DNA from 2 places in the Priestia sp. GS2 genome. Region 2 is predicted to be linked to the other one. Evidence: riboswitches for the same ligand, from Rfam matches in the RefSeq annotation. Region 2 holds a riboswitch; the other holds the start of a gene.
The links. A riboswitch is a leader RNA that binds a small molecule or an ion and turns the genes downstream of it on or off. The one in region 2 is predicted to bind cyclic di-GMP.
Positions count from the first base shown of each region.

Region 1: linked by a shared signal. The riboswitch ahead of V2145_RS07985 (glycosyltransferase family 2 protein) and the one ahead of sinI (DNA-binding anti-repressor SinI) in region 2 are both predicted to bind cyclic di-GMP.

Region 1 is NZ_JAZGJX010000001.1:1,540,376-1,552,791, forward strand. Features, by position in the region: gene V2145_RS07985 (glycosyltransferase family 2 protein) at 1-1,401, opposite strand, end outside; cyclic di-GMP riboswitch class I at 1,424-1,508, opposite strand; gene V2145_RS07990 (hypothetical protein) at 1,693-2,187, shown strand; gene V2145_RS07995 (MFS transporter) at 2,402-3,619, opposite strand; gene V2145_RS08000 (LysR family transcriptional regulator) at 3,812-4,684, shown strand; gene V2145_RS08005 (hypothetical protein) at 4,770-5,327, shown strand; gene V2145_RS08010 (TcaA NTF2-like domain-containing protein) at 5,435-7,126, shown strand; gene V2145_RS08015 (EamA family transporter) at 7,156-8,100, opposite strand; gene V2145_RS08020 (AraC family transcriptional regulator) at 8,208-9,092, shown strand; gene V2145_RS08025 (hypothetical protein) at 9,186-10,454, shown strand; gene V2145_RS08030 (hypothetical protein) at 10,477-11,139, shown strand; gene V2145_RS08035 (hypothetical protein) at 11,744-12,416, shown strand, end outside.
Region 2 is NZ_JAZGJX010000001.1:2,801,783-2,814,198, reverse strand. Features, by position in the region: gene iolE (myo-inosose-2 dehydratase) at 1-64, shown strand, start outside; gene V2145_RS14330 (5-deoxy-glucuronate isomerase) at 92-883, shown strand; gene V2145_RS14325 (YtxH domain-containing protein) at 991-1,512, shown strand; gene V2145_RS14320 (immune inhibitor A domain-containing protein) at 2,032-4,371, shown strand; gene V2145_RS14315 (GntR family transcriptional regulator) at 4,495-4,872, shown strand; gene V2145_RS14310 (ABC transporter ATP-binding protein) at 4,872-5,753, shown strand; gene V2145_RS14305 (ABC-2 transporter permease) at 5,734-6,342, shown strand; gene V2145_RS14300 (EAL domain-containing protein) at 6,484-8,964, shown strand; gene ftsZ (cell division protein FtsZ) at 9,014-9,967, opposite strand; gene sinI (DNA-binding anti-repressor SinI) at 10,534-10,665, opposite strand; cyclic di-GMP riboswitch class I at 10,692-10,778, opposite strand; gene V2145_RS14285 (histidine kinase N-terminal 7TM domain-containing diguanylate cyclase) at 11,030-12,416, shown strand, end outside.

The DNA.
Region 1 (12,416 bases), 1.3 Mb from region 2:
TGGATAGATTGATTGTTGTACAGGTGTTGATGTAAGAAAATCTCTAAAATAGATACATAACATTACAACAAATGCTATAAATAGGCATAAACTTAGTAAGCCTTGTGTTAACTTACTTTTCGTTTTCCCGTTTTCAGCAGCATACTGGTTTGCCCAGCCGTCTTTTTTAGTTGCTGCAAGGCGTTCTATCCATACTTGATTAAAGGTAACGAGATTGACCCAAAGATAAATTTCAGGGCTGATTAATAAGCCAGATAAAATAACGTCAATGGGTCGATGCATTGGGGTTTTCAGAGCTAAAATAACATTTAAAATAGAAGCTAGACCAATAGGAATAGCCCATATCCAAGTCCAATAAAATTGGTCTGTTGCCAGCGCTACCGCCAGCAAAAGTACAAATAAAAGGCGAATGAGCAAATCACTAAGCGTTTTTAGCTGTGAGCGCCATAGCTTACCTTTATGTCGTGTTTTAACACCTAAGTTAGAATTAGTAAGCAGATCAACGGTTCCTGACTTCCATTTGTTTCGCTGTTCACGAAACGTATGGTAGGAGCGCATGGAGTCAACAAAGCATCTGGCAGAAGGGCTAATTAACGTTTTCCAATTTGCTTTTTGAAGCTGCCAAGTTAACAGCATATCTTCAACATCACTATCATTTTGCCAAGGACCATCGAGGTTATTTTGTTCAACAACTGTTTGTAAAGCTTCAGGTCGAAATAATGTTGCTTGTCCTCCCAATACGTACGTACTTCCACCATGATATTGCAAATCTAAAAGCCAGCTAGCCATGTCCTGCTTTTGTTGATGGGTCCACCAACGAGTAAGTGGGCCACCGTATTCACCACTTGCTAACTTTTGCTCATATTGAACATCGTCTTTAGACAGCTGGCTTTTCTTTTTGGGCATGCGCATTGTATATTTTGCCATTACACCACCAATATTTCGAGATGTCATCAAATCTTCCCAAAGGTTAATAAGGGCTTGCGGAGCCAGACGACTGTCTGCATCCATCCCTAATATCGCTTTAATGGATTCTTTATACAGCTGTTGATAAGTTGTGAGAGTTTTAGAATACAAGTCAAGCGTATCACCGTAAATACGTTTCCAAGCTGTGTTCAGTGCACCAACTTTGCGTTGTTTATTATTTTCCGTAATAAGAACTTTAACGTTTAAATTAAAGTCTTTAGCAGCTTGTTCTGCACGTTCTTTTGTGCGGTCGGTGCAGTTATCAGCAATTACAAATACATCCAAGTCTACTCGATTAGGTAAAAGTTGATCTCCTAATCCTTCCAAACAATCTCGGATTGACTTTTCTTCATTGTGAGCTGGAATAAAAGCTACAATTCGAGGCTTCATGTACGAAGCGCCAATACTTCCTGTACGCATGCTTTCGCTGTTCATCGTTAATACCCCTCCAACGGTATCAGGAAACCCAGCCATCATAGCTATTAAGCGTTAGATCTGAGGTTTTGCGTCCTAACCTTTCGATTAGTTTGCCTTTGGCTGAAAAATAAAAGTTTGTTTTCTTTCAAGAACAAAAATGAAGATTAAATACCTATATAAAGAATACTTTTTCTAGATTCTATCATAAAAATAGGTAAATATACCTTATATTAATTCGACAAATCATGCTATATTTCCCGAAATTATATGGTAGAATATTCAATATAATAAAAAAGTAGGTGTTTCTCTATGTATACAAGTGAACAGCACGCTTCTCACATCCAGCGTGAGCTTGAAAAGTATTCACAGTCAGTTGTGAATGAGCTAAGGAAGGTGACTCAATTTACCTTCCATTCAGAAATCGATCTGCTCGACTTTACTGCTTTTCCACAGGTATTGGATTTGTCCATTACGATGTTTTCGATGGACCGTGATGCAAATGAAGTGTTTGGAGAAGAGTGCAGAAGCGATGAGTTTGCTGGAAGCTTTACGATTAGTGAAGAAGTAAACTACAATTATCTATTGGAAGAGGAAGAAGACGCATTTTGGGAGTTTTATGAGGAGAACGAAGAGGTTGAAGAAGCAGAACATAAGGCTATTGCAAGCTGGTTTTATAGCTGTTGGTTAGAAGCGGGTGGTTCTTCTATTAAGCTTCCAAGTTACTTTAGCTTCCACGACCACGACCTTTGCTTGGACTTGCATCAAAACAAGTGGATTTCCGACGGTGATAAATGGTTTGAGTAAAGAGGAAAAATCTGCTACTTTATTGTATAAAAAGTGATTATGAAATCGTTCGATACTTTTATTATCTGAGGTGTGAAGCGGAAAAGAAGGTAGTCACTTTACAAAGCACTAAGCTTTCTCAAAGAAATTTAATTTTCTTATATGAAACCATAGCAAACGGAAAAAGCTCTGTGAATCACTATGACAGAGCTTTTTACTGTTTATAGCACCTTCTCTAATAGCTTTCATTTGCTTTTACAAGAACAGACGATTTGACGTTTACTTTTGATAAGCAAGCGGTTAATATTCCGGCAGTTAGTATAAATCCGCCAATCATTCCGATGACGCCGTGCCAGCCGTAGTGGGACCAGAATATTCCGCCTAAGGTCCCGCCAACGCTTGACCCCGTATAGTATAAAAATAAATATAGAGATGAGGCTTGTGCTTTGTTGCGCAGGGCTCGCTGTCCTACCCAGCTGCTAGCGATGGAATGAGCGCCGAAAAAGCCAAAAGTAAAGAGGCCGATACCGATAATTTTTAATAGTAAGTGGCTCTCTAAAGTAAGGCAGACACCTGCAAACGCAACGAGTAGATTAATCAGCAGAATTGGCTGTTTACCGTGGTGATCAATGAGCTTTCCGTTCCAAATTGAACTGAATGTTCCAATCATCATGATAATAAAAATCCAGCTGATAACGGATTCGCTGAGTCCGTAAGGCTTAGCGGTTAGCACGTAGCCAATGTAATTGAACAAAGCAACATTGCTTCCTAATAGTAAAAAGCCAATGCAAAATAAAAAGAGTAAGCCAGGGTCTTTTAAGTGATCAATTAGTGACTTTCCTAAGCTGATGACATTGAGGCTACGCGGTGTAAAGTGTGTAGAATGAGGGAGGCTGCGCCAAAAAAGAACCGTAGCAATTAAGCTAATAATGCCAATTAATCCAATGGAGAAATGCCAGCCTGCTGCGTCGTTGACAACTCCTGAAATGACACGCCCCGCTACGGCTCCAATGGCGTTTCCGCTAATGTATAAGCCCATGGCTGCACCTAAGCTTTTTCTTTCAATCTCTTCGCCAAGATAAGCCATTGCAACGGCCGGTAAGCCTGCTAAAGCAATTCCAACGAGTGCACGAAATACTAGTAACACATAAAAATTAGGACTAAAAGCTGTTAAAATGCAAAGTGCAGAAGCAGCAAACATTGAATAAACCATCACAGATTTTCGGCCCCATACTTCAGAAAGAGAACCAAAGACAAGCATACTGATGGCGAGGGTAATAGTTGTGATGGATAGCGACAAGCTTGCGATAGTCGGTGAAATATCAAATTCGTTTGTAAACGTTACCATTAAGGGCTGAGCGCAATAAAGAATGGCAAAAGTATTGAAGCCAGCTGCAAAAAATGCAAAGCTCATTTTGCGAAACGTTTTTGTTCCCTGCTTAATATAGCTCATACTGTCATCACTTGTTCATGATCATATTCTCCACACATATTTTATCCATCCTTTTGATTATTAATTTCGTTTCTATAGCTATAGGAGAATTTCTCTCCTGTATATCCTATCACTTCTGATATATAATGTATAATGCATAGTTATCATAATTTTGATGCATTTATGTAATGAATGGGAGAGGTGGCAAACGAGTTGGAATGGCAGCAGTTTGAATATTTCCAGACTTTAGCACGCTTACAGCATATGACAAAAGCAGCGAAGGAGCTTTCGATTACACAACCTGCTTTAAGCAGGTCGCTAGCTCGGTTTGAAGAAGAAATCGGTGTTTCGCTCTTTGAACGACAAGGGCGATCTATTCGCTTAAATCAGTACGGTGAAATTCTATTAAAAAGCGTTACAAATATGATGAACGAATTTGAGAAAGGAAAGCAAGAAATTCAGCATTTACTTGACCCTGAACAAGGACAGGTTTCTCTAGGTTTTCTACATACGCTGAGTATCAACCTTATACCCGATTTGCTTGTGGAGTTCCGAAGGAAGTATCCCAAAGTCAACTTTTCACTTCGACAGAGCCCAACGCACATTCTACTAGAACAGCTGGAGAAAGGAGAGTTAGACATTTGCTTAATCTCTCCCATGGGTATTAAAGAACCCGTAGTGTGGAAAGAGCTTTGGAGAGAAGAGTTATTTGCGATTGTGCCGACGAACCATGCTTTTGCTAAAAAAGAAGCTATTACGATTGAAGAGCTAGTAGAAGAGCCGTTTATTCATTTGAAAAAAGGATTTAGTCTACGCGTCACAGTTGAACAGTGTCTACATGAAGTGGGCGTGAATCCTCATGTAACTTTTGAAGGAGAAGAAGCTGACACGGTTGCGGGTCTTGTTGCTGCGGGTCTTGGCGTATCAATTTTGCCAGATTTAAAAGGAGTAGATCAAAGTCATATCGTGAAAATTCCTATTCGCTATCCAAAATGTGAACGTCTTATCGGTCTAGCTTGGGTTGAAGGAAGATATATTTCACCAGCCGTGCAGAACTTCAAAGAGTTTATATTAAAAACGTTTTAGCCGTCTATCAATAAATAAAATCCCTTCTTTACGCATATACATGGGTATTAAAAGAGTGTGCCAAGCTATAAAGGAGGGATTTTACATGTCAACAGTTCCAATACCTCTTTATAAAAAATGGTGGTTTCTTGCGCTGATGCTTGCGCTAACGATTGTCTTTTTATTTTGTTCTGCACTTATTATTACGAGTTATCAAAAAATTTCACTGCTAGAAGAAGAGGTTACTGAGCTGACAGAAGAAAAGAAAGAAGTCCTCGCAGAAAAAAATCAGGCTGTAAAACAGCTTGAACATGTAAAAATGAAGCTGTCTGAACTTGAGGATAAGCTCGTAGGTCAAACAGAAACTAGTCAGAATACGCCAACTGCTTTTTCAGCTACGCTTACGAATCCGATTGTTTCGCTAGATGAAAAAGAAGTCGAGCAAGCGGTTTATCAAGCTGCCCAAGAGAAATACCCTAAGAACAAAACGATGCAGGAGCACGCGGTTAAAGAACAGCTTGAAAGCTATGAGTATTTAAAAGAATACGAAATTACTTCACAGTTTGAGCTAAACCACCTGCATGATGCGATGAAGGCCCATCCAGATGATTTTACCGCGATGCAAATGGTATTTGAAGAAGAGTTAAAAGCTTATGAATATTAATGTCGAGATGCTATGCGGATTATCGTATAGCTATTTTTGTCTGGAAATCTCGTGAAATTCCTGTATAGTGATAGTAGAAAATATTGAATTAACAGGTGAATAACTACATGAGCACAATGAAATGGAACGAAGCAGCTTATGAGATGCTGCAAAAATGGCTGAATTTATATAACGAAAAAGAACCGCTGCGTTCACGCCATTTACATAATGTAAAGGACAAGCTTCATCAACTGACGGAAGAAGCGTTTATATTAGAGGTTTCAAAAGAGCTGAACGCGGTTTACAAAGTAGTAAAAGCAGAGCGCAAGCAGTATGACATGACTAACTTAGAGTTCTTAGTGACGACTTTGCTTTCAACAGAGTATCCAGCTTTTCTGGAAGCGCGCAGTCAAAACTTGCGCCGAGTAGAGAAGTTAAAACAACTGCATACAGAGATACTAACTCTGTTTGAAACAAACATTAACACATCGTCTGACATGACCAGCTTGTTCAATCGTTATTTCGATGTTATGTCAGCATATGGTCAAACAAACAAGCTAGCGAATCTTGAAGCGAAGTGCGCAGAATATTTGCCAGCGTTTATGGCTTTTTATCAAAAGCGTGAAGGGTTAAAAGAAAATGCTTTAACTGTTCAAAAGCAAGAAAGTGAACTGCTTGAAGAATGGAATCAGCTCCGAAAAAAGCAGTACGTGACAAAGCAAACAGCAACTGGTTTTCGTACGAAGCAGCACGAGTACAATGAAAGTCTTCGTCGTCTTATCGTCGCAAATAAACAGCTCATAGAAATCGACTTACCTGGTTTGAAGAACAGTTTTGCGAATCTTGAAGCTAATATGAAAGCATACGCTATCGAGGCGCTGCGGGCTATTGAAAAAGAAATTAATGAAATAATAGACGATAGCGAGCGTTCTCAACAACAGCTACAAAAACAAATCGAGAGAGTAACCTACGTCGAAGAAATGGATTCTCACTATAAATGGTTATCATCATTTATGGACGCTTCGCGAACGTTTTTTCACGGAAAAGAAATTGAAGCATTCGACCAAGTAGCAGATCTTTACCGAAGCTCAGCTATTACTGAATTTATTGAAGTTGCTAAAGAAGTACAAATGCTTACCGGGCCGGAACCTATGTCAGCTGCTTCTCTTCCTTCTTATTTTGCTAGTTTGCAAGTGAAAGAAGAAAAGCTAAGCGTTCCAGCTACAGCCGACTATCCGGTTCTGGAAAAGCAGCAAAAAACAAAGCGAACGTTTCCCTTTTTCGTAGGGGCAGTTCTTGCAATTGTGCTCATTTTTATTGTGTATATGAATTTTGGCCGCGGGGTTACGGATGATAATACTGCACCAGCTATGACAGAAAAAGCAGAGGCAAAAGATAAGCAATCAGCAGAAAATGAACCAAAGCCTGTAAAAGACGTGAGTGAAACAGAGATTCACAACTTTGTAGGGTCTTATAAAGCCGCTTATTTTTCAAGCTTAAACAGCGGCGACTTTAGCGGAATGGCACCTTATATCGATGAAGATGCGCAAGTGTATAGTGATTTAGAAGCGTATATTACGTCTTTAGCTGGAAAAAACGTGTCGTTTGCCAATGATCAACTGCTTGTTAGTAAAGTTGAAAAGACGGGTGAAGGTAAGTATTCGGTGTATGCAACAGAAGAGTACACGTTTACTGATTCGTATGATGCCAGTACGAAGTTTGTAAAGAATCGAATCTATCGCGTGGAGCTAAAAGGTGAAGATAAGCTTAAAATTAAAAGTATTGAAACCACCAAAGACGTTCAAACACCAGTTGAATAAACTATAGAGAAAGATCCTCCTCTCATCATTTAAGAGATTTTGAGAGGGGGATTTTCTTGTTCAAGCGTTTTTGCTTTAGGAGCTTTTTGAAGCGTAAGTAAAAAAACAACGCCAAAGATACAAGCAGCTCCCAGCCACTGAAAGAACCCAAACGGCTGCTGAAGCCAAAAGACCGTTGTCAATACAGCAGCAAGAGGCTCCAGACTTCCTAGCAAACTTGTTTCTTTTGGAGGGAGGCTATCTAAGCTTTTAATATACAGCCAAAACGCCAGCATCGTTCCAAAGATGATGACAAAGAGCAAGTAGCCGTACGCAGCAAACGTAAATGTATCAAAATGAGCTTCCCAAGGCGCTCGAATAAAGCTAAGCGCAACTCCGCCAACCACCATTGACCATCCAACAACAACCAAAGAGTCAAATCGTTTAAGAAGCCGAACTGCATACAGCGTATAAAAAGCGGAGCATACCGCAGAAAGCAGTCCCCATACGATGGCTAGATAGGGCACAGAAAGCGTTGAGAGCGACCCGTTTGTAAGAAGGAAGAAGCATCCGGTTAAAGCTAATAAAAGGATCGTTCCGTCTTGTCTAGTAAAACGCATTTGTCTTCGAAACAGCAAGTATACAATAATAATGACGGGTGCTAAATATTGAAGCAGCGTTGCGACGGCTGCATTTCCATGATGAATAGCTGCCATATACGTATACTGCACGCCAAGCATGCCCAATATGCTATAAGTGACGAGCTGAAGAGCCGTCTGCTTTTCTTTCCAAATGAAAAGGACTTCCCGGCGATTTTTACCAAAGCAGCTTAAAAGTAAAAGCAGCAATCCGGCTAGTAATAAACGCGTGGTCACTAGCCAGTTGACGTCAATTTCATAGTCTTGAAACAGCTTTTTTGTTACTGTTCCTCCAATTCCCCAAAACGTTGCGCCCACAATCACGAATAATAAGCCAGCACGTCGATTAGATTTCATTTGATTTCCTACCTTTACAAAATATCATGATAGTATAATCATAAAGAGAAAAAACGCGTATTTATATTCAAATCGAGCTTAAAAATATAAAAATATTGAGGTGGGCTATGAAGTTTAAGCAGTTTTTAATCAATGAACAAAACTTAAAAGAGCTAACGAAGCACTACACGGGAGCGCTGCCGATTGCTTGCTATGAGACGACAATACTAGAACACGCCAGCGGTTACATTCCGCTTCACTGGCACGATGAAATTCAGCTCATCTACGTTTTAAAAGGAGAAGCGATTTTTCAAGTGAACGAAGAAAAAATTAAGCTGCGTAGCGGGGATGGACTCTTTATTAACAGCGGCTGCTTGCATATGGCAGAAGATCTCAAGAAAACGGGCTGCGTGTATATTTGTTTAAACGTGCTTCCGCATCTTTTTTTACCTCAAGAGCTCTATACAACTTACGTTTTGCCTTACGTTCAATCCACCAATTTATCGTATGTATTGATTGATGGAAGCAAAGAGTGGAGCAGAGCTATTCAACAAGCTTTATTTGTCATTCGCAAGCTTGTGCAAACGAAAGAACCGCTGTTTGAAATTGAGATTACGGCTAATCTTATTAAGGTTTGGAAACAGCTCTTGGTTCACGCTTTTCAGAAGCAGTACGTGTACACAGAAGAAGTGAAAAATCAGCGCATAAAAGCTATGTTGACGTGGGTGCATATGAACTATAGCGAAAAAATTACTCTCGATGATATTGCAGCATCCGGTCAAATAAGCCGATCTGAGTGCTGCCGCTATTTTAAACGGATGCTAGACGTTACGCCGCTTCAGTACGTGATGAAGTATCGCATTCAAAAAAGTATTCTGCTCTTAAAGCAAGAGGAAAAAAGCATTACGGACGTAGCCTTTGAAGTGGGATTTAACAGCACCAGCTACTTTATTGATCAGTTTAAAAAAATGATGGGAATGACGCCACTTGCTTATCGGAAAGGGAAGCTCTAAAAGTGTTTGTGGAAAATAATTGTAAAAAATGCGTTTCTCCCTTATCATAGTGGGTAAATCTACCAAACTATGGAATAGGATAAGGAGAATCAAATGAAATCAAGAATAAATGAACTCATTCAACATACAAAAGAAAAATTGGGCTTGCAAGACTACTATTTATATCGTTCAGACGTTAGGCGCAGTGCTACTATTCTAGGAGACACCATCTATACACTTTCAATGGAATGGTTTCCGAATTATGAAAAAGACTTGTTAGATGAAGACCTTAATCCTGACGGGACAGCTGTTGTCGAAGTCAACCTTCATACAGGCCAGTTTACAAGCGTCATTTTTGTTAGCGGGATTTCTTATGCTGAAGGTGTCAAGCTTTCGATTGAAGACTCGAATGCTGTTGTTCGTTGGATTGAGAGCGAAACGGGACTTCAAGAAGGCACTCATTTTGTATTTCATAAGCGTGAGGACAAGAGAATGTCCTTTAGAAAAATCCTAAACGGTGTTTCCGTATCGCCATCTGGATCTATTGAAGTTGAAGTGGATGAAGCGGGGAATTTAACGTTTTTCTCAATCTACGGAGACTTTTCAAAGAAAGAGACGTTTAACAGAGAAAAGTATGAGCTTACTCTACCGCAAGTGAAGCACATTGTGGCTGAGCAGCTAAAGTTAGCTGAATTTCCAAATATGGAGACGGAAAAAATGACGCCTGCTTATGCAATTGAAGAAGTATACATACGAAATCGCGATTTGTCGCTGATACCGTTTCAATTAGTCGAAGATGAAAGATCACATGTTGACGTTCATAAAATAATTGAATGGAGCCACGCTATTGATAAAGCGTTTCAGCGTAAAGAAATAAACGCAACAGAGAGTCTTTCACAGAATCAAATAGAAAATCAAGAACCGCATCCTGATTTAAGAAAAATAACGGAGAAAGAGATTAAAAATAGTGTGGTAGCGGTTCAGCAATTTTTGGCACAAGTATATAGCAGCGATTCTGGGAAATGGGTTTTACAATCTCTAAGCCGCTCTGAGGGCTATTTGCTTGCAAAACTACAAGCAAAGCATGAAGCTGAACAGGTGTTTAAAAGACAACTTAAACTATTTATTCATTCCAATACATATGAAGTCTTAAACTATATGGACAATAAGTCTTTTATTGACTTGTATTTAGCATTTAGAGCAGCGGATAAAGTAATAATAACGAAACAAGAAGCCTTAAAGAGGCTTCGCGACTTCATGATACTGACGCCATGTTATGTTTATGACCGCAAACAAGGAAGGTACGTTCTTTGCGGAAAGCTAGACTGCCATTACGCTGTAAATGCTATAACTGGAGAAGTCGTTTCACTTGATGATCTGTAACAACAGGAGGTAAGGGTATACAATGCGTTTAAATTTAAAAAGATTCACGGCTTTACTGATAGTAACGTTGAGCCTCACAGCTTGTCAAAGCGTAAACGAACAGGAAGAAACGCAACCGGAAGCGACAACAGAAGAACAAATAAAAGCAAGAGCACTCCAAGATGAATTTACGCGCAGCATGCTGAAATCCGCACAGGAAACGGAAAAAGGATACTATACGCTTGAATCCAAAACGGGGGAGTATGAGATGTTGTTTCCGGCTGATGGGGAAATTAGTAGCGGCAGTTATACTAACAATCAAGGTGTAAATGAAGCTTTTATGGCTGGAGTGTTATATGAAGATAAAACTCAGGCAAGAATCAAAGTACAATTTAATCAAAAACAATCTAACGACGAAACGGGCATTCAATATGCACAGAAATTTCTTAAGAAAAATTTAGGTATTGAAGATGAATTTAAAAATATTGAGAAAAATGGTAATACGTTCTATTTAGCTCCTTTTCAATCAGAAAATGGTTATTATGGATATGGCGCATACATATACGACACGAGTAGAGATGTGGGAGGAATTGAATTTATCTACACAACAGAGTGTAGAGAGTCTTTCAGTCCCTGTAGCCCTAGCAATCAAGAAGTCATGAAGAAAGTTGAAAAAGTACTTTCATCTGTGGAATTTAAGAAGTAGGCATAAAAACAAGGCTTTCACGTTCTGTCACTTCTAATGATGATTTATACAAAAGTAAGGGGAGCGAAGATCCTTGTAAAGAACGTGTTAATATACCAAAAGGGATTTTTGCTTTATCAGGAGCAATCGCAAAATCAGATGTCTATTTATTAGCACCCAAGATTGAAATGCCCGTTTTTATCATACATGGAGCGGATGACTATTCAACAAGTTATCAAGAAGCCAAACGATTTTATGAAAAACTAGACGCTTCTTCAAAAAAAGCTATTCTCTTTTAACACCTGTGCATACTGTCCCTTTATAGAAGACCCCAATGCATTTAGAAACATTTTGTAAGCTGAAGTTTTAGGATAATTCCTTCAAACAGAACGATAAAGACTGCTAAGATGTAGACCAATCATATCCAAAGCAGCTCATTTACAATGTAAATGGGCTTATTTTCATGTAAAAAAATTAAGAAAATAATCACTGTAATCCCCCTTACCCAAGTAGTTCTAAAAGACTGAAAAAATCCATTTTTAAGTAAAAAGCCTAATGTAAAAACTAACCAAGTTTTTCTATAATAGAACAATGTATGTATGGAACGAAAAAAAGGAGGCACCAAATGTTCATAAAAGGAAAAGGAATTGTAGCCTTACTTCTCAGTAGCCTATTCGTAGGCGGCTGTCAAATGAGTGACGAACAATCAAGGAAAACAAAGCCGCTAGACCAAAAGCCAAGCGAAGTGGCGATAGAGGAATTGCCAAATGCCAGAGCCCTTCAAGATGAATTTACGCGAGATATGATCAAGTCGACAAAAGAAACGGAAAAAGGATACTATACGCTTGAATCCAAAACGGGTGAGTATGAGATGTTGTTTCCGGCTGGTGGGGAAATCGATGGCATTGGTTATACGCGAAAAGGTGAAAGCAGTGAGGCATTTTTAGCTGGTATTCTGTATAATGACAAAACGGAAGCGTTGCTTAGAATTAAATATACAAATGCTCTATTTAATGATGAAACTGGAATTGGATATGCAAAAGAACTCTTAACGAATAGTATAGGTGAAGATATGGAGTTTGACCGAATTGATGGAAAAGGAAAAGTAACGTACATAGCACCGTTCACGATGGACGAAGGTTTATATGGCTATGCTGCCTATATCCATCCTGACAAAGGTTGGGGAGGAGTAGAGATTGTATATTCTGGAAGCTGTATGGATAATCCAAAGTCATGTGGTCCTGAAGAGGAAGAGTTTAAAAAGCGTGCGTACAAGTTAATTTCATCGGTGAAGTTTT
Region 2 (12,416 bases):
TGCTAATCCGTTTGAATATGCGTTAAAAGCACGTCAATTTATTAAAGAAAAAAGTGGACTATAAAGTAGGTAACGTAAGGAGCTGGAAGAAATGTTTGAAAAGCTTGGACAGTTAAAAGAAGGCTACAATGAATTAACGAATATGGCAAGCAAGCATGAGAATATGATGCTTGATATCGGAATCTATAGTTTAAGAGAAGGTGCGGAGCAAGTATTGCGAGATTCGAAGAAAGAAACAGCAGTACTTTTATTAGAAGGGAAAATCCGCATTGAGTGGGATGGTAATGTCCAAGAGATAGAGCGTGAAAGCGTGTTTGAAGAAGATCCATGGTGCCTTCACGTTGCATGCGATAATGAAGTGAAAATTACGTCGCTTAGAAAAAGTGAATTCCTTGTTCAAAAAACAGACAATGATCGTATGTTTTCTTCTAAGCTTTATATACCTTCAGATTGTCAAAGTGAAGTAGCGGGAGAAGGTGTATGGGACGGAACAGCTCAGCGAGTAATTCGTACCATATTTGATTACAATAACGCGCCGTATTCAAATATGGTTATTGGTGAAGTGATTTCTTATCCAGGTAGGTGGTCGAGCTATCCTCCCCATCATCATGACCAGCCGGAAGTTTATTACTATCGCTTTAATAAGCCTCAAGGGTTTGGCTGTGCAATGGTTGGTGAAGATGCTCATCGCGTTGTTCATAATAGCTTTATCACCATCCCGGGAGAACTAGACCATCCTCAAGCGACCGCTCCAGGGTATGCAATGTACTTTTGTTGGATGATTCGTCACCTTGACGGTAATCCGTGGAATGCGCGCATTATGGAAAAGGAACATGAGTGGTTACTTGAGCCTGGAGCCAAAATTTGGCCGGAAAAAGAGTAGTGAAAAGCGCCTAACAAAAGTTGGGCGTTTTTTCACAGTTTATGAGGAAAGAAAAGGGGAATATCTACACTAACAACTACTTTGATTGAAAAGGGAGAGTGGATAAGATGAAGCAGGTAACGACTCAGGAAACACAGGCGATTCAAGGGCAAGATCCTTCTCAAAAGGGAAACAAGCTTCTAACAGGTATTGCGGTAGGAGCAGCTGTTGGAGGTGTGGTAGCACTGGTGGATAAGCGTACCCGAACAAAGGTTATATCCGGCGCACAGTGCGCTAAAAGTTCGACAACAGATTTTGTCACGCGTTTACGAGAGAACCCGTCTGAGGTAAAAGGTGAATGGCAGCATCGCATTAAAGTAGCTTCAGGTGTTATTAAAGAAGTAACGTCAGATCTTAAGAGCTTATATGAGAAAGTGAACAATGAACTAAATGGTTCCGTACAGTCTATTAAAGAAGAGTCTTCTCAAATAGTAGAGTCTGCGCAAACTGTACAAGAAGACCTGCAAGAAATCGGTGATAAAGTAAAGCAGGCTGGTGAAGAAGTGGCTACTCCGACAAACCCTGAGCTCAAAAAAAACCCAACTCCTCAGCCTGAAACAATACCAAACAAACCAGCCTACTATCAATAAAACACAAAAAGGCTGGGACATCAGTATTTCAGTCATTTATCCGAGCTATCACAAGTAAATTAACTTGCGATAGCTCGGATGTTTTTTTGTTGGTTTGAAAAGCGAGTGTTTGTAGCGTAATGGAACGAATTAAATTGCTCTTACAGCCTGGCGATTGTAGAAGCGTCAGGCTTCGTCTTTGAGAGGAAATCATTTAGCTATGTCTCAGTCTCTTTTATATGAAAATCTCCGGAATACGAAATTTTTTAAAATAATAATATATACCCATAACAAAACAACTTATAGTTCAATAGGTCTGTTTAATATTCTTATAGTTATATTTTAACAGTTTTTTTACAATTTTTATCCTCTTTTTAGCCTATAATGTCGAGTTGTAAGACGACCTAAATAGAGAAATATGTAGGATTTTAGCGGTGTGTAATGCTTTATTACAAAAGCAAAAAACTATTGACCGACAAGAAACTTCAGATTAAAATAAATTTTGCTAATAGTGTGATAATTTTGAGGGGGGTATTATCTTTGGTTACATGGAAAAAAGTACTAGGAACATCGTTGCTAGCAACGACCGTTGCAATCGGTGGAGGACTTCCGCTGTTTAACGCCACAAGTGCATCAGCGAAAACAGCTGATCAGCTTGAAAGTCCACCGCTTGATATGAATATCGTTCCAGAAGAACGATTAGGAAAGGCGCTGCAGCAGCAAGGCATCATTTCGAAAAAAGCATCAAATCAAGAAGTGAAGAAGGCTGTCCAAGCATACATAGAGAATAAAGACAGTCACAAAGAGAGTATGAAAGGTCAAAAACCAAATAAAATTGATCTTAAAGCAAAGCAAGCACGTGCGAAAAATGTGGAAAAAGTAAAAGAAGCAAAGAACGTGAACATGAACGCTGTCACAAAAGGAAAAGGTGACGGAGTAAAAGTTCAACCTGCTAAAGATGCAAAATATAACGGTAAAGTTCGTACAGACAAAGTGCTTGTCCTGTTAGTTGAATTTGCGGACTTTAAGCATAATAACGTGGTTCAAGAGCCTGGTTATATGTACGCTGATGACTTTAACCGTAACCATTATGAAAAATTAATGTTTGGTGATAAAGAATTCAAGTTGTTTAACGGTAACAAAGTTCAAACATTCAAGCAATATTACGAAGAGCAATCTGGCGGAAGCTATACAATGGACGGAACGGTATCAGAGTGGTTAACAGTTAAAGGAAATGCTGCTGAATATGGTGCTGATAATCCAAAAGGTGGCCATGATAACCTTGGGCCAAAAGGGCCTCGTGACCTTGTAAAAGAAGCGCTTCAAGAAGCTGTTAAAAGCGGCATTAATCTAAAGGAATTTGATCAATTTGATCAATATGATTTAGATGGTGACGGCAACCTAAACGAGCCGGATGGTTTAGTTGATCACTTAATGATTATCCACGCTGGTACAGGGCAAGAAGCAGGTGGCGGTAAGTTAGGAAATGATGCAATTTGGTCACACCGTTGGACGCTAGGTCAGCCTTATAAAGTACCTGGTACTGACATTTCTGCTTATGATTACACAATTCAGCCGGAAGACGGAGCGGTTGGTGTTTTCGCTCATGAGTATGGTCATGACTTAGGTCTTCCAGATGAGTACGATACGCAATACTCTGGTCAAGGTGAGCCGGTTGGAGTATGGTCTATCATGAGTGGTGGAAGCTGGGCTGGAGAAATTGCTGGAACAGAGCCAACGAGTTTCTCTCCGCAAAACAAAGAGTTCTTCCAAAAGGTAATGGGAGGAAACTGGGCAAACATTAAAGAAATGGATTTAAAAGATATTAACAAGACTGGCGCTGTAAGCATCATTGATCAAAGCGTAACGAAATCTAAAAACCCAGGTATTGTGAAGATTAATCTTCCTCAAAAAGCCGTGCAAGGGATGAAAACTGATTTCGGTAAGAAGTTTTATTACAGTCAAAAAGGTGACGACCTGCGCACAGCAATGACAACAAAAGAGTTAGATTTAACAAATGCAACAAAAGCGTCATTTGATTTTAAAGCAAACTATGAAGTGGAAGCAGAATATGATTACTTATATGTAAATGCTATTTTGCCAGATGGATCTAAGGTTCTTTTAGATACAATTGGTGATAAAGCAAATAACGCTGATCATTCGGCTGAAACAACAAATGGTAAATGGGTAGATGTAAGCTATGATTTAAGTCAATTTAAAGGTAAGAAAATCAAGCTTCAGTTTGAATACGTAACGGATGGTGGACTAGCGCTAGAAGGTTTTGGCCTTGATAACGCATCACTTGTTGTAGATGGTAAAGTAATATTTACAGATGATGCAGAAGGACAAACAACGTTTACACTAGACGGATTCGAGCAAACAGATGGTTTAATGTACAAGGATAACTACTACTACGTTGAGTGGAGAAACTACGCTGGAAATGACAAAGCGCTGCAATTTGCGCGCGGAGCGAAGTACAATACTGGAATGCTATTGTGGTATGCTGATGATAGCTACTTAGATAACTGGGTTGGACAGCACCCTGGTGAAGGTTTCTTAGGGGTTGTGGATTCACATCCTAAAAAGGTTCTATACTTTAATGGAAACGGAATTAGCACAACGGCAAACACAACGCGTTATCAAATTGCAGACGCTGCGTTCTCATTTGATTCAACGCTTCCATGGACATATACACATGCAACAAATGGAACAATCTCTTCTAAAGAAGCAAAAGGCGTAACAAGCTTTAACGACCGTCGTTCTTATATCGATGATCGTATTAAAGATGCAGGCCGCATCCTTCCAAAACACGGTTTGAAAATCGATGTAATTGGCGAAGCGAAAGATAATTCAGCTGGCGCGGTTTGGATTCATAAATAAGAGATTCAGAAGCGGTAAGTGAAAAACTTACCGCTTTTTTCTATGGAAAATATTGAAATGAGGAACACAATGTGTATATAATGTATATAAAGTATATATACATTATTTAAAAGAGGTATGAATATGCATATTGTAATTTCAAATCAGTCAAAAGAGCCTATATATGAACAAATTTACCATCAGATTCAAAAGCAAATCTTAGCGGATGAATTAAAACCGGGAACCTCGTTACCATCGATGCGTCAGCTTGCTAAGGATTTAGGTGTTAGCGTCATTACAACCAAGCGTGCTTATGAAGAACTTGAAAAGGGTGGGTTTATCTTTTCAATTGTGGGAAAAGGCTCATTTGTTTCGGAACAAAATCATGAGATGATTCGGGAGCGAAAGCGAAGAGTTATCGAAGAACAATTAGCAGCTGCCATTCAAAACAGCAAGGGGATTGGAATTGAGCTGCAGGAACTTCAAGAGCTTTTAATTATTTTATATGAGGAGGAAAGGTAATGAATAGCGTGATTGAATTGAATAATGTAACCAAGTCCTTTAACGGATTTCAGCTAAAGGATTTATCTCTGTCAGTAAACAAAGGTTTTGTGACAGGATTAATTGGTGGAAACGGAGTAGGAAAGTCGACGATTATTAAAATGATTATGAATCTATTACAGCCTGATAGAGGGAGCATTTCTGTATTTGGCTTGAACTACATCAAGCATGAGAAAGAGATCAAACAACGGATTGGATTTGTATGCGATGAAAATATGTACTACGAAAACATTACGTTACGTGAACTTCATCGTATTATTAAGCCCATGTACAGAAACTGGGATGATACGTTGTTTACACAGTACGCGGAACGCTTTGAATTGCCTTTACGTAAAAAAATCAAAACATTTTCAAAAGGGATGCTGATGAAGGCTTCTTTAACGATGGCATTGTCTCATCATGCAGATTTAATTGTGATGGATGAGCCAACATCTGGCTTAGATCCCATTTTTCGAAGAGAGCTGTTAGAGATTCTACAAGAGCTCATGCTCAATCATGAGAAAACAATCTTCTTCTCCACGCATATCACCACAGATTTAGATAAAATCGCAGACTATATTACCTTTATCCATAACGGACAGCATATGTTTACAAAAGAGCACCATCAAATCTTTGAAGAATACGCCCTCGTAAAAGGGGCAGTTGATTTATTAGATCGTGACACGAAAAAAGAATTTCTAGCCATTCAAACGTCTAATCATGGGTTTGAAGCGCTCACTAACAAAAAGGACCGCGTACACGATATCTTCGGTGCAGAAGTGCTCATTGAAAAGCCGACGCTTGAGGACATTATGTTCTATACAAAAAAGGGGGAGCGTGAACATGCTACAGCTTATTCGTAAAGACTTTTTATTACAAAGAAATGTATTTATTATTTTACTACCGATCTTATTTATCTATTTACTAATTGATACGTCGACTACTTGGGTAGGTATTATCTTTAGCATTGCACTCATCATGAATGCTTTTTCAGAGGATGAGAAATCCGCTGTGCGGCTTTTGCTAAACTCACTTCCGTACACACGTAAAGAGATTGTATCAGCTAAATACCTTGGTGCGTTCCTGTTTGCAGTTATTACGCTTTTGGTCATTGCTATTTCAAACCGGATTATTCATGGTGAAGGGATGCAGTGGGGGCAATTAGTGTTTAGTATCAGCGTCGTTTTGATCTTTGTTTCCATTGCCTTTCCAGTTTCGTATATCTTTCACAGCAAATATTTAGGAATAGCTTTTATTGGGCTGTTTGTTATCTATATGATTATTGCTAATACCTTTGTTCATAATCTACAGGAACAAGTAATTAACGTTGCACGCACAATCATGTCTTTTAATGTTTCAGACCTTTATCTGTTTGTTCTTTTACCTGCGTTACTTCTCTACCTCTTATCGTGGCTTACATCGATTTTTATCTATAAACAAAAAACATGTTAAGTGGTTCCTTTTCTCTAGCTCTCAATGAACATACTATTCTTAAGAAAATAATAACAGTTTTGTAAGGATAGTCTTGCAAAATGAAACTGAACCTTTACAATTAAAAATAAGACTGATAGAGCGAGGAGAAAAGAGAACTAGATGCATGATTCATTTTTAAATCACATCGTATCCTCTAGTAGACAAGGCGCGATGAACGTTCATACTTTTAATACAGCACTCATAGAAGCTAGCTCATATGCTATTTTTTTGTTGGATAAAAAAGGGGATTTACTTTTTTATAACGAACAAGCTTCAGCTTTTGTATGTACTGAAGTGCAAGGACGAATCTCTTTTTTTCAACTTGCAAAGTACGGATTAGATCATGAAAAGTATTTTGCATATGCACTGAACGGTGAAGTTGTCCAATTTACAGCAATGTTAAAAACAAAGTGTGGCAAGAATATGAGGATGATGGTGAGTTATATTCCAGTCTTTATCCATGAACAATTACAAGCGGTGTATGCAATCTGTAAAAAACAGGCGGAAGAGCAGTGGCATTTATTAACGCTTCAAAACCAGCTGGATATGGAACAAAAGCTAGCGAATATCGGAAGCTGGTATTATGATGTGCTAGAAAATCGATTCTGCTGGTCGAGACAAATGCATTCAATTTTTGGAGTTAAAGAACATAGCGGTTTTCTTCCTTCATATGATAAAGTGCTGGAGTTTGTTCATCCGGATGATCAAGAATATATGAATCAAACTGTCAAACAAGCTATTAACAGGGGTGATAGCTATAGTATTAAATATCGTTTAATACAACCAAATGGTGATTTACGTATCGTATTTGAAAAAGCAGACCCCGTCATGAATGAGCAAAATCAAGTTGTGCAGCTTCTTGGTGTTGTATATGATGTAACTGAAATACATCATATAAAAAAACAGTTTAAGCAGGTTAAACAGAGGTTTTCTGTGAGGCAAGCTAATTTAGAAGTTGGGATATGGTCAGCAGATGTGCGTGAAAGCAAAGTGACGTTTTGCTCTGATGGCATTGCCGATATCTATGAGGAGTCAATAGAAAAGATTATTGAAAATCGATCGTTTTGGAAAGAGCGTGTACATCCTGATGATTTAGAAAAAGTAGAGTTAGCACAATTAAAGTTGATGAAGGGTGACCCTATCTGTCATTACTACCGTATTATTACGAAAAAAGGAAATGTTAAATGGTTAAAAGATCAGATAGTTCCTGATGTCGATGAAAAGGGAAACGTCATTCGATTAGATGGAATTATAGAAGATGTTACGGAGAAAAAGCATTATATAGACGAAATTGAATATCTAGCACACTATGATTACTTAACCAATTTACCGAATCGCCGTAAGTTTGAACAAACATTAACTGAAGTAATTACGCATGCTAAAAACAACGAGGCTTCTATTGCTGTTTTTTATCTTGATCTTGATCGCTTCAAGCATTTAAACGATAACCTAGGTCATGATATAGGTGACCGCATGCTGCAAAAGATAGCGCTTCGGCTTCAACAAAAAACACAGGGGAAAGGGTCTCTTGCGCGAATCGGTGGAGATGAATTTGCACTGTTTTTTGAATCAGCAAACTGCTTGGAAGATTGTATGCCAATTGCCAAACAGCTTTTTGAACAGGTAGAAAAGGAAGTTAAAATGGATGAACTTGACTTGCATACGACAACAAGTATGGGGATTGCAATTTATCCACGTGATGGAGAAGATGCGAAAACTCTTTTGAAAAATGCCAGCCTTGCCTTGCATCGAGCAAAAGAGCTAGGGAAAAATGAATGGCAGCTCTATTCACCTTGTATGGATAGTCAAATGTATACAAGCTTTCATTTAGAAAAAGAGCTGCGCAGTTCGTTTGAACGCAATGAGCTGTTTCTTCAATATCAGCCAAAGATTAACGCGCAAACGAGAGAGATTGATAGTTTTGAGGCACTGATTCGCTGGAAACACCCAGAGCGGGGATTTGTATCACCTGGAGAGTTTATTCCAGTCGCTGAGGAGTCTGACCTTATTGTCAAGATTGGTGATTGGGTACTAGAGAAAGTATGTCAACAGCTGAAAGAATGGAAGCAGTTGGGGCTGACGGTTGTGCCAGTGTCGGTTAACGTATCGTCGAAGCGCCTTTTGAAACCGCACTTTATTGAATTTATCACAGAGCTCTTAAAACGCTATGACATCGATCCCTCGCTTATCGAACTAGAAATTACGGAAAACTCTATCATTCATCATGAAGATCAGGTGAAAGAAATGATGACAACCTTAAGAAAGCAGGGCGTAACGTTTGCTTTAGATGATTTTGGAACAGGGTTTAGCTCGCTATCTCACTTGCAGAAGCTGGAGTTCGACGTACTAAAAATAGATAAGACATTTATCCAATCTGTTGTTGAAAATGAGAAACATCAAATGATTACAAAAAGTCTGCTCTACCTCGCACAAGGGCTGAACATGAAAGTTGTAGCTGAAGGTGTGGAAACGCATGCGCAGCTTTCGTTCTTAAAGAATCGGGGATGTTCTTTTATTCAAGGCTATATCTTTAGCAAACCTGTGTGCGAAGACAAAGCGGCTGACTACTTGAAAATGAAGTATTTAACGCCAAACGTATAGCATAGATAAGATGAAAAAACACTTGGACGTATCATCCAAGTGTTTTTAATTAGCTTTCTGAAAAACCAGTTGCGATAACGGTTACCATTACTTTATCTTGAAGGTCTTCGTTGATAACGGAACCGAAGATCATGTTTAATTCTTGATCAGAAGCAGACGTCACGATATCAGCAGCTTCCTGAACTTCAAATAAGCTGAGGTTAGAGCCGCTTGTAATATTCATGAGAATTCCTTGTGCTCCGTCAATTGAACGGTCTAACAGTGGACTAGAAATTGCTTTCTTTGCCGCTTCAGCAGCACGATCAGGACCGCTTGCAATCCCAATTCCCATCAGCGCATAACCTTGGTCAGACATAATGGTCTTTACGTCAGCGAAATCAAGGTTAATAAAGCCTGGGATAGAAATTAAGTCCGAAATGCCTTGAATACCTTGACGAAGTACGTTATCAGCTTCGCGGAAGGCATCAAGCATTGTCGTACGCTTATCACCAATTTCTAATAAGCGATCGTTTGGAATGACGATCAGCGTATCAACCGCGTTCATCATTTCGTCAACGCCGCCTGTTGCTTGACGCGTCCGTTTTGTTCCTTCAAAACGGAACGGTTTTGTTACGACACCGATTGTTAGCGCACCGAGCTCACGAGCCATTTCCGCAACAACAGGTGCTGCACCTGTTCCTGTTCCGCCGCCCATGCCTGCTGTTACAAACACCATGTCGGCACCTTGAAGAGCATCTTGGATTTCTTCTTTGCTCTCTTCCGCAGCAGCGCGTCCAACTTCAGGATTTGCACCAGCACCGAGTCCGCGCGTTAGGGCAGCGCCAATTTGCATGCGCTTTTCTGCTTTTGATAGATTAAGAGCCTGAGCGTCTGTGTTTACAGCCATAAACTCAACGCCTTGTACACCGTGTTCAATCATGCGGTTAACGGTATTATTTCCACCGCCTCCTACACCAACTACTTTAATTTTCACTAGTGGAGATCCTGTATCAAAATCAATCATATGTTCAGCCTACTTTCTTTCATTCGATTGTTCAAAAAAGGTAAGTGATTGTTTAAATAATCATCATCTTTATTTCCGTTGACATAATGATGTTAAATTCACTGTTTTATCGCCATTGTACCATTAATTAAGGTTGTCTGTCTGTATTTGACGAAAAACGTTATCAAAACGCAAAAAAGATGACCAAATAACTCGACTTTGGTCATCTTTTGAATGTATCAACATACTGTTTTGCTTGAAGCAAACCCCAACCTGAATCTTGCCTGATAGCTTTTATAATTTCTACATTTGTTTTTCCTTGTTCGATCATAGCAGAGGTTTTGGCTGTAAGTGCTTCTTGTTGGTCTTTTGTGAGTGGTATCGATTTAATTTGATTTTCGAGCAGACGAATCTTAGAATTTAAAGCAAGAATATAGAATACTAGAGCCGCAATAATGAGAAATAATGCTAGATTCAGCTTTTCTTCACACTCCTTTTATTTACTGCTATTACTAGTGTACAAGAAAAAACCTTCAGATAATTTATACCTAAAGGCGCAAGGTGTTATATTGCAATACGAGGACTATTCATGTGGATTTGTTCTGAAGTAAAAAATCTTTTACCTCTTCAGTTGTGAGACCAAGCTCCTTTGCATACTGCATGAGTGAAATCCATTCTTGTACATTTTCTTCTACACTGATTGTTGTTTGGTTTATCATTACTTCAATATCCTCCTCTACCCATTTCAGGGAGCTCAGCCATCATAGTGCTTTTCCACCTTAGATCTGTAGCTTTGCGTCGCTTTCTTTCAAAAGGTTTGCCTTTTTCTGAAGAGAACTATTTTTTAGTATCACTGACAGTATATAATGAGAAAAACGAAAAAGGTGTCGAAATATGGTATAGTTTTCAATAAAATTGAAAAAAATATCTTATTTATGAGTAAATATACTCATAAAATGTAATATTATAGATTTTTATGGATGGAAAATAGGTAATTTAAACGAAAAATATATGCTAAGGAAAATGAGCTACGGTATAATAATATAGCGGACGCTAACCTTAACGAAAATGGAGTCATAGGTCATGCATAGTGAACTACTAAAATATGTAGTAATCGTTGGAAGTTCAGGTGTTCTTATTTTAGCTTTAAGTTTATACGGTGCCTTTAAAATTCGCGAGGGCCCCGGTGTTAAGCATTATGTCATTTTAACCTGTATGTCTGCAGTTTTTGCTTTTGGATATATGTTTGAAATGATGAGTACTTCAATTGAAGAAGTGAAGTTTTGGCTAAGCATAGAGTATTTACCGCTTCCATTTATTCCAGCGTTCATTGTTTTAATGTGCTTTAACTACGTTGGCAAAAAGATTTATCCAGCATTTTATTATCTTTTATTTACTGTTCCAATTATTACAATTTTCACTCACAATACAAATGAGTGGCATCATCTGTATTATAAAAAAGTGGGATTTCGAAGCGATACGCCTTTTCCAGTGGCAGATTTAGTAGCAGGTCCGTTTCATTATCTCCATTCATTTTATTTGTTTGTCTGCATCATGCTTAGCGTCATTGTACTATTAATGGAACTTCGAAAATCAGCTTTTCAATTTCAAATGCAAATTTTATTAATGGTATTTGGCTTGCTAACGCCTGTTATCGCCAGCTATTTTTATTTAAATAAGCTTAGTCCATATGGCATTGATTTGGGACCTGTTTCCATTGGATTGACCTGCTTGTTTCACGGGGTGGCTATCTTTATGTTCCGTTCTTTTAACGTGGTGCCTATCGCTCGTGATGTGGTATTTGAAACGATGAAAGAAGGCGTTGTTGTACTAAATCAAAAGGGCATAGTGGTAGACTTTAATAATGCCGCTCGTCAAGTGATTCCCATGCTGCATCATAGAATGGTTGGTGAGCATGTTCTATCCATTGTAAAAGAAAATAAAGCACTAGCAACTGTAATTCAAGAAAGGAAAGATTGTGATTACCGTCACGAAACTGGAGTCATTCAGCACTTTCACGTTCAGTTTTCGGAAATATACAACACGAGCCAAGTATACCTAGGCCAAATGATTACGTTCAGTGACGTAACAGAACGAGTTAACATGCAGGAAGAACTTCGGAAGATTGCTAGTATTGATGGTTTAACAGGAGTGTATAATCGCACATTTTTTGTTCGACAAGCGGAAGAAATGCTCAGATCGCTCACGAAACGTGGAGGGTTAGCAGCTGTTATTATGTTTGACATTGACTACTTCAAAACAGTCAATGATACGTACGGGCATGAAATGGGAGACGCCGTGTTAAGAAAAATCAGTGAAATTGTTCAGAAAAATGTACGATCGACTGATATCGTTGGGCGCTACGGAGGAGAAGAGTTTATTATTTACCTTCCAGCAACTGCTCTTTCTGAAGTTTACAGCTTGGCAGAGCAGCTGAGGGAAGCTATTCAGAATACGGTAATCGAAGCTA